One region of the Streptomyces sp. NBC_00459 genome, then DNA from elsewhere that is predicted to be linked to it. Evidence: riboswitches for the same ligand, from Rfam matches in the RefSeq annotation. Region 1 holds a riboswitch; the other holds the start of a gene.

Evidence for each region. Region 1 has a riboswitch for S-adenosylmethionine ahead of thrC (threonine synthase). Riboswitches for the same ligand answer to the same signal wherever they lie in the genome.
Region 2: linked by a shared signal. The riboswitch ahead of OHN74_RS10825 (aminotransferase class V-fold PLP-dependent enzyme) and the one ahead of thrC (threonine synthase) in region 1 are both predicted to bind S-adenosylmethionine.

Annotation. Positions count from the first base shown of each region.
Region 1 is NZ_CP107903.1:5,399,030-5,403,235, forward strand. It holds gene OHN74_RS23820 (alpha,alpha-trehalose-phosphate synthase (UDP-forming)) at 1-373, opposite strand, end outside; gene OHN74_RS23825 (glucosyl-3-phosphoglycerate synthase) at 498-1,442, opposite strand; SAM riboswitch class I at 1,627-1,774, shown strand; gene thrC (threonine synthase) at 1,790-3,094, shown strand; gene OHN74_RS23835 (MoaD/ThiS family protein) at 3,211-3,486, shown strand; gene OHN74_RS23840 (cold-shock protein) at 3,939-4,145, shown strand.
Region 2 is NZ_CP107903.1:2,468,843-2,473,048, forward strand. It holds gene OHN74_RS10815 (rhomboid family intramembrane serine protease) at 1-729, shown strand, start outside; gene OHN74_RS10820 (Lrp/AsnC family transcriptional regulator) at 726-1,007, shown strand; gene OHN74_RS10825 (aminotransferase class V-fold PLP-dependent enzyme) at 1,119-2,480, opposite strand; SAM riboswitch class IV at 2,645-2,762, opposite strand; gene trpD (anthranilate phosphoribosyltransferase) at 2,851-3,915, opposite strand; gene qcrB (cytochrome bc1 complex cytochrome b subunit) at 4,060-4,206, opposite strand, start outside.

The DNA.
Region 1 (4,206 bases):
GCCGGAACTCCGCGTCGAAGACCGGCTCCAGCGGGGTCTGGTACAGCATGTGGTTCACGAACCACAGCACTGAGTTGGCGATGCCGTTGTACGCGTCCTCGTGCACGTCCGCCGGGATCGCGAGCATCCGTACGCCCGCCTCGGCCTCCCCGCGCCGTACCGCCTCGCGGTCGCCGTCGCCGAGGGCCGAGCAGACCCACAGGGAGTCCGCGTCCGACCCGATCGCCGACAGACCGGAGACCAGCCCGCCGCCGCCGCGCCGGGCGTGCAGCGAGCCGTCCTCACGGACCTCGTACGTGACCGGGCCGCGGTTGGACGCGACCAGCACTCGGTATCCGCCCGGACCACTCTGCACACCTTGCGTCGAAGCCATACGCCTCAACCTAGCCCGGCCCGGAAACACTCAAACGTACACATGTACGCCTCAGCCGTATACAAGCCCGCACAGGAGGACCGGTAGCGGTACCACTACCGGTCCCACCTGTGCCTGTACCGGCCTACGCGGCTTTCCTTCGCGCGTACTCCGCGACGTCCGCCATCGGCGGGCGTTCCTCCGTGTCCACCGAGTACGTACGTGGCTCGAAGCCCTCCTCGCCGCGCTCGAACTGGGTGATCGAGGGGCGGATCAGATGGCCCCGGGCCAGCCGGAGCTGTGCGGTGCGGTAGATCGCGGCGGACATCCGGCCCAGGGCCTGGCCGTCCTGGTGGCGGTGCTTGCGCACACCCACGTCCACCTGCGCCAACGCGTCCAGGCCGACCAGGTGCAGGGCGTCGATCAGCATGCCCAGCTCCACGCCGTAGCCGACGGGGAACGGGAGCTGTTCGAGGAGCGAGCGGCGGGCCGCGTACTCACCGCCGAGCGGCTGGACGAAGCCGGCCAGCTGCGGCCAGTGCATGTTGAGGAGGGGCCGGGCCATGAGTTCCGTCACCCTGCCGCCCTGGCCGGCCGCCTCGCCGAGCGGACGGTCGTACATCGCCTTGACGAGGTCGACACCCGGGTCCGTGAGCAGCGGGCCCACGATCCCGGAGACGAAGTCGGACGAGAACTCCTTCAGGTCCGCGTCGATGAAACAGACGATGTCCCCGCTGGTGACCAGGAGCGAGCGCCACAGCACCTCGCCCTTACCCGGTACGGCCGGGAGGCGCGGCAGGATGTCGTCGCGGTGGACGACCCGGGCGCCCGCCGCGGCGGCCACCTCGGAGGTGCGGTCGGTCGATCCCGAGTCGATGACGACGATCTCGTCGACGAGCGGGACCCTCAGCATCAGGTCACGGCGGATGACGGCGACGATCTCGCCGACCGTCTCCTCCTCGTTGAGCGCGGGCAGGACGACACTCACTGTGGCGTTCGAGGAACGCTTCGCGGCGACGATCTTCTTCAGCGGGCGGTCGTCAACGGACCAGGAGCGGGTGTTCAGCCAGCGCTCGGCGTCTTCCAGCACGTGCGGCTCTCCCTTACGTTGCATGGGGAGAAGCGCGACCCGCCGCGGCAGCGGCTGATGTCGCGGTATCTCGCGGTTCGGACGGCTCCCACCACCATCCAAGCCTTCGGTTACAGTCTTGAACAACGCGGGTGACCATCGCATGTCCGAGGTCACCGGTGTTCACAACCTCACAACTTCATACCGCTCATCCAGAGGGGCAGAGGGATACGGCCCGATGAAGCCCCGGCAACCCTCCAGCCGATCCTGTCGCATCTCATGTGGCGAGGACCCCGGCTCGGGAAGGTGCCAAATCCGTCTCATGGCGAAACGCGTCGTGAGGAAGATGAGGAAAGGGCTTCGCCTCCATGGCTGCGCAAACTGTCGAGAGCACCACTTCCGGCTCCGTCACCCCTGTTGATCTCGGTCCCGCCGCCGCACTCTCCTGTCGTGAATGCGGTCACCGAGTCCCCCTCGGTCCGGTGTTCGCCTGCGAGGAGTGTTTCGGCCCGCTGGAGATCGCCTACGACTTCGCCGTCCACTCGGCGGCCGACACCGAGGAACTCCGCAAGCGCATCGAAGCGGGACCCGCGAACATCTGGCGCTACGCGCCCCTTCTGCCCGTCCCCGCGGACGTCGCCGAGAAGCCGAACATCAACCCCGGCTGGACCAAGCTCGTCAAGGCCGACAATCTCGCCCGTGAGCTGGGTGTCGACGTCGGCAAGCTCTTCGTCAAGGACGACTCCGGCAACCCGACCCACTCCTTCAAGGACCGGGTCGTCGCCCAGGCCATCGAGGCCGCCCGTGCCTTCGGCTTCACCACCCTCTCCTGCTCCTCCACGGGCAACCTGGCAGGTGCCGTCGGCGCCGCCGCCGCCCGCGCCGGGTTCCGCTCCTGCGTGTTCATCCCGCACGACCTGGAGCAGGGCAAGGTCGTCATGGCCGCGGTGTACGGCGGCGAGCTCATCGGCATCGAGGGCAACTACGACGACGTGAACCGCTTCTGCTCCGAGCTGATCGGCGACCCGGCCGGCGAGGGCTGGGGCTTCGTCAACGTCAACCTGCGCCCGTACTACGCGGAGGGCAGCAAGACCCTGGCGTACGAGATCTGCGAGCAGCTCGGCTGGCAGCTGCCCGACCAGCTCGTCGTGCCCATCGCCTCCGGGTCGCAGCTCACGAAGATCGACAAGGGTCTTCAGGAGCTGATCAAGCTCGGGCTCGTCGAGGACAAGCCGTACAAGATCTTCGGCGCCCAGGCGGAGGGCTGCTCGCCGGTGTCCGTGGCCTACAAGGCCGGGCACGACGTCGTACGGCCGCAGAAGCCCAACACCATCGCCAAGTCGCTGGCGATCGGCAACCCGGCGGACGGGCCGTACGTGCTGGACATCGCGCGGCGGACGGGGGGAGCGGTTGAGGACGTCAACGATGAGCAGGTCGTCGACGCGATTCGGCTGCTCGCGCGCACGGAGGGGATCTTCGCGGAGACCGCCGGTGGGGTGACCGTGGGTGTGGCGAAGAAGCTGATCGAGAACGGGTTGCTGGACCCGACCCTCACCACTGTTGTGCTGAACACCGGGGACGGTCTGAAGACGTTGGACGCGGTGGCCGATGTCGGCCTGACCGCGACCATTCGGCCCAGCCTTGAGTCGTTCCACGCGGCCGGACTCGCGTAAGAGGTATTTCGTTCGTCCGCGGGCCCGTGGGGGCTGGTCGCGCACACGCGGCGGTAGCCGCACATTCAGCACAGCCCCGCGCCCCTAGGTATGTCACCTGACCGGAGGTTTTCACCGTGAGCGTTTCTGTCCGCATCCCTACCATCCTCCGCACCTACACCGGTGGACAGGCCGAGGTGGCCGCAGAGGGCGGGACCCTCGCCGAGGTCATCGCCGATCTGGAGAAGAACCACACGGGGATCGCCGCCCGGGTGCTCGACGACCAGGGCAAGCTGCGGCGCTTCGTCAACGTGTACGTCAACGACGACGACGTCCGTTTCGAGCAGGGGCTGGAGACGGCGACGCCGGACGGTGCCGGTGTGTCGATCATTCCGGCCGTCGCCGGCGGCTGAGACCTGTTGATACCCGCGAGTAGTAACCGTCGGTAACATCGATTACCGAGAGTTCATCGAATTGCCCCCTCCGTGAGAGAAGCGGAGGGGGCAATTCTGTATGGTTGAGCGCGGTACAGTTGGGGAAGCCGCACCACTTCGCTCGTCACACGCGTATTAATTCCTGCCGTGCACCCAACGAGAAGTAGCCAAAGTGTGCAGGCCTTTTGCGTTTTTTGTTCTCTTTGTGGGGCCCGGGTTGCCCTGAATCCGCGTGAATTCTCCGCATATTTACTGACCTGGCGTGCCCGGATTTCTCGTCCGATTGACCTGTTGCAGAGGGCAGTTGGACAGATACATTCGGCCGCGGTCGACGCGTTCCGGCGCACACCTCCACCGGTTGGGGGGGTGAGGTCTGACCCGGATTCGCGAAGTGCGGATCCGTGCAAGGGCCAGTAATAGGGGAGTTAGGCATGGCTCAGGGCACCGTCAAGTGGTTCAACGCGGAGAAGGGGTACGGCTTCATCGCGGTCGACGGTGGTGCGGATGTTTTCGTCCACTACAGCGCGATTCAGATGGACGGCTACCGCACCCTCGAGGAAGGTCAGCGGGTCGATTTCGAGATCTCGCAGGGCCAGAAGGGGCCGCAGGCGGACATGGTCCGTCTGGCGACCAGCTGAAGCAACGCGCCGGCGCACCGCAAGCGACGTTCTTCTTCCTTCGTTGAAGGATTCGATGGGC
Region 2 (4,206 bases), 2.9 Mb from region 1:
ACGGCGGCCCACAGATCGGTCCACAGGTCGATTCGCGCCCAGTCGGCGCCGGTGACGTACGGGCTGATCGCCGTGTGCTGTCTGCTCTTCGTCATCGGCCCCGCCTCGGGCCTGAACCCCGGGTACGGCACCGGGGACGCCCTGCTGGCCGCCCAGCGGGCCTACTTCCGCCGCTGGGGCGTGGTCCCCGCCGACCTCTTCACCGGCGCCCCGCGGGCCACGCTCACCCCTGCCACGGCACTGTTCGTGCACGGCAGCTGGGTCCACCTGCTGGGCAACATGCTCTTCCTCTACGTCTTCGGCGCGATGACGGAGGAACGCCTCGGCCACCTGGAGTTCGCCCTCTTCTACCTGGGCTGCGGCTACCTGGCCCTGCTGGGGTACGCCGCCGCCAACGCCGGCTCGCAGCAGACACTGGTGGGGGCGTCCGGCGCGATCTCGGCGATCCTGGGCGCGTTCCTGTACCTGTTCCCCGGTGCCCGCGTCACGAGCCTCTTCCCGTTCCTCTTCTTCCTCCCCCTGCGCTTCCCGGCCTGGCTGACCCTGCCCTTCTGGGCGGCCCTCCAGTGGGTGGCGGCGGGCCGGGCGTCCGCCGGGCCCGGGGTGGCCTATCTGGCGCACGTGGTGGGGTTCGGGCTGGGCTTCGCCTACGCGTGGGTGCGATATCGCCGTACGACTAGAGTGAGGCCCGCCCCAGCGACGGCCACCGAGGGAGAGAACCAGCCGTGATCACCGCGATCGTGCTCATCAAGACCAGCGTGGACCGGATCCCCGAGATCGCGGAGTCGATCGCCGCGCTGGACAGCGTGAGCGAGGTCTTCTCCGTCACCGGCACGTACGACCTGATCGCGATGGTCCGCGTCAAGGCCCACGAGGACCTGGCGGAGATCATCCCCGGCAGCATCAGCAAGATCCCGGGCGTGGAGGCGACGGACACCCACGTGGCGTTCCGCACGTACTCCCAGCACGACCTGGAGGCGGCGTTCGCGATCGGCCTGGACAGCTGAGGACGTACAGCCCGTCCGGCGCTTGAGGACAAGGCCCGTTCAGGGCCGGAGGGGGGTCTGGGGGCGCAGCCCCCAGGAACGGGATGGGACGGGTAAGGGCGGCGGGGGCGATCAGATCGCCGGAACGCACCGCCCGTCCTCGGTCCGGTACTGCCACCGAGCCCCGTCCCGCACAAGCTCCCTGACCGCGCCCACGAACCGCTCGACGTGCTCGTCCGGCGTCCCCGCCCCGAAGCTCACCCGAATCGCGTTCAGCGACTTCTCCCCGGGAGCGGCCTCGGGAGCACCGCACTCCCCCTGCGTCTGCGGGTCACTGCCCAGCAGCGTCCGCACCAGCGGATGCGCGCAGAACAGCCCGTCCCGCACGCCGATCCCGTACTCCGCGGAGAGCGCCGCGGCGAAGTGCGAGCTGTTCCACCCCTCGACGACGAACGAGATGACGCCGACGCGCGGGGCGTCGTCACCGAAGAGCGAGAGAACCCGGACCTCGGGCACCTCGGCCAGCCCCGCCCGCACGGTGTCGATCAGGTACTGCTCCCGAGCCACCAGCGAATCGAAGCCGGCCTCGGTGAGGGCGTTGCAGGCAGCCGCGATCGAGTAGGCGCCGATGACGTTCGGCGAGCCGGCCTCGTGGCGGGCGGCGGTGTCGTGCCACTCCACGTCCACTCCCCCGTCCGTGCGCCGCGTGACCTTGCGGCTGGCGCCGCCACCCGCGAGGTACGGGTCGGCGGCGCGCAGCCAGTCGGCGCGGCCGGCCAGGACACCGGCGCCGAAGGGCGCGTACAGCTTGTGCCCGGAGAAGGCGACCCAGTCGACGTCCAGGTCCTGGACGGAGACCGGGTGGTGCGGGGCCAGCTGGGCCGCGTCGAGGACGATCCGGGCGCCGTGCGCGTGGGCGGCGGCGGCCAGCTCCCGTACGGGCCACAGCTCACCGGTGACGTTGGAGGCGCCGGTGACGCAGACGAGGGCCGGGCCCTGAGGATCCCGGGCGGCGAGGGCCTCCTGGAGGGTGGTCACGGCCTGCTGGGGGGTGCGCGGGGCGTTGAGGTAGGTGACCTGGGCGTCCCGCCAGGGCAGCAGCGAGGCGTGGTGCTCGGTCTCGAAGACGAAGACCTGGCAGCCGGCGGGGAGGGCGGCGGCGAGGAGGTTGAGGGAGTCGGTGGTGGACCGGGTGAAGATCAGCTGGTCGTCGGCGCGGCAGTCCAGGAACTCGGTGACCGTCCTGCGGGCGTTCTCGAAGAGGTCCGTCGACAGCTGGGAGAGGTAGCCGGCACCCCGGTGCACGCTGCCGTAGTAGGGCGCGTACGCGGCCACGTCGTCCCAGACCCGCTGGAGCGCGGGGGCGCTGGCCGCGTAGTCGAGCGCGGCGTAGGTGACCTCGCCGCCGGTGACGAGCGGGACGGTGACATCCCGGCCCAGAACCGACAGAGGGGCACAAACGGTCCGGTCGGCGGCAACGGTGGAGACAGACATGGCGAACTCCCGTGAGAAGCAAGAGGAATCGCTGTGCGAGCGGACATGGCTCAGCACAGGAAAAAGGTGAAAAGGGTGTGCGGAGGCGGGGCTCGGCAGCCCTATCGCATTCGCTTGCTCACGGAAGACTCCCTCGAACGACCAGGACCCCTGGTGTCGAGAGGGGCCCGCGCTTGCCGTAAGCCTTGCTGCCTACGGCCTGGTCTTCATCCCGGGGCACCCCGCCACGGACGGAGGGTTGCCGGACAGTCGGCCGGGGCCTCATGACTGTCACTCATGACCTGGTACAGAACGTACGTGAAGTGATCGGCGTCCCGCAACCCGTGTCCGGATCGCGGGACGCCGTCCGCCGGGAACCGCTGCGCCCCGGCTACGCGTTGGTGGCCGCCGACCACCGCTCCAGCGTCTTCTTCGCCGCCCCGGAGTCGATGGCCTGCGCGGCCTTCGCCATCCCGGCGCCGATCTGCTCGGCCAGGGAGCCCGGCCCCGGGTCCAGCGCCACCAGCGCCGCCGCCGAGTTGAGCAGCACGGCATCCCGTACGGGCCCGGTCTCGCCGTCCAGCAACCGTCGGGCGACCGCCGCGTTGTAGGAGGAGTCGCCGCCGCGCAGCGCCTCCACCGGGACCAGTTCGATGCCGACGTCGCGCGGGTCGAAGGCCTCCTCCGTCACCTTGCCGTCCCGGACGACCCACACCCGGGAGGTGGCGGTGATCGTCAGTTCGTCGAGGCCGTCGTCGCCCCGGAACACCAGGGACGAGTTGCCGCGCTCGGCGAAGACACCGGCGATGATGGGCGCCATCCGGGGATGCGCGACACCGACCGCCTGGGCCCTGACCTTGGCCGGGTTGGTCAGCGGGCCCAGGATGTTGAAGACCGTCCGGATGCCCAACTGGCCGCGTGCGGCGCCCACATGACGCATCGCCGGATGGAACTTGGCAGCGAAGCAGAAGGTGATCCCGGCCTCCTCCGCCACCTCGGCCACCCGCTTGGGCGTCAGTTCCAGATTGACCCCGAGCTGCCCCAGCACGTCCGACGCCCCGGAGGCCGAGGAGGCCGCCCGGTTGCCGTGCTTGACGACCTTGGCGCCGGTGCCTGCGACGACGATCGCGGACATGGTGGAGATGTTCACGGTGTTGGCGCCGTCGCCGCCGGTGCCGACGATGTCGACCGTCGGCCCCGGCACCTCGATCACGTTGGCGTGCTCGTACATCGCCTGGACGAACCCCGAGATCTCCTCGACGGTCTCGCCCTTGGCCCGCAGCGCCACCACGAACCCGGCGATCTGCGCGTCGGTCGCCTCGCCGCGCATGATCAGGTTCATCGCCCAGGCGGTGTCGGCGGCGCTCAGGTCATGGCCGTCGAGCAGGCCGTTCAGCACGCGGGGCCAGGAACGGACCGCCGCGGTATCGCCTCCGGCGGGGTTCACAGCGCTCATCTGCCGCTCCTGGATCGGTCCCGGCGGGACTCCGCGGGACTCCTAGTGGGAATGGGAACACCCTATCCAGCCCGACGGCACGACGAAGGGCCCCGTCCGATGTACGGACGGGGCCCTTCTGCCGTGTGTGGCGAAGCGAGGTGATCAGTGGTGGCCGTGGCCGCTCGTGATCTCCTTGTACTCCTCGGCTGTCGGCTTGGGGATCTGGCTGTCCTCGCCGTAGTACGACTTGCTGAGCTTGGCGCGCAGCTTCTCCGTGCCCTTCACCTTGCGCTCGACACCGTTCTCGTC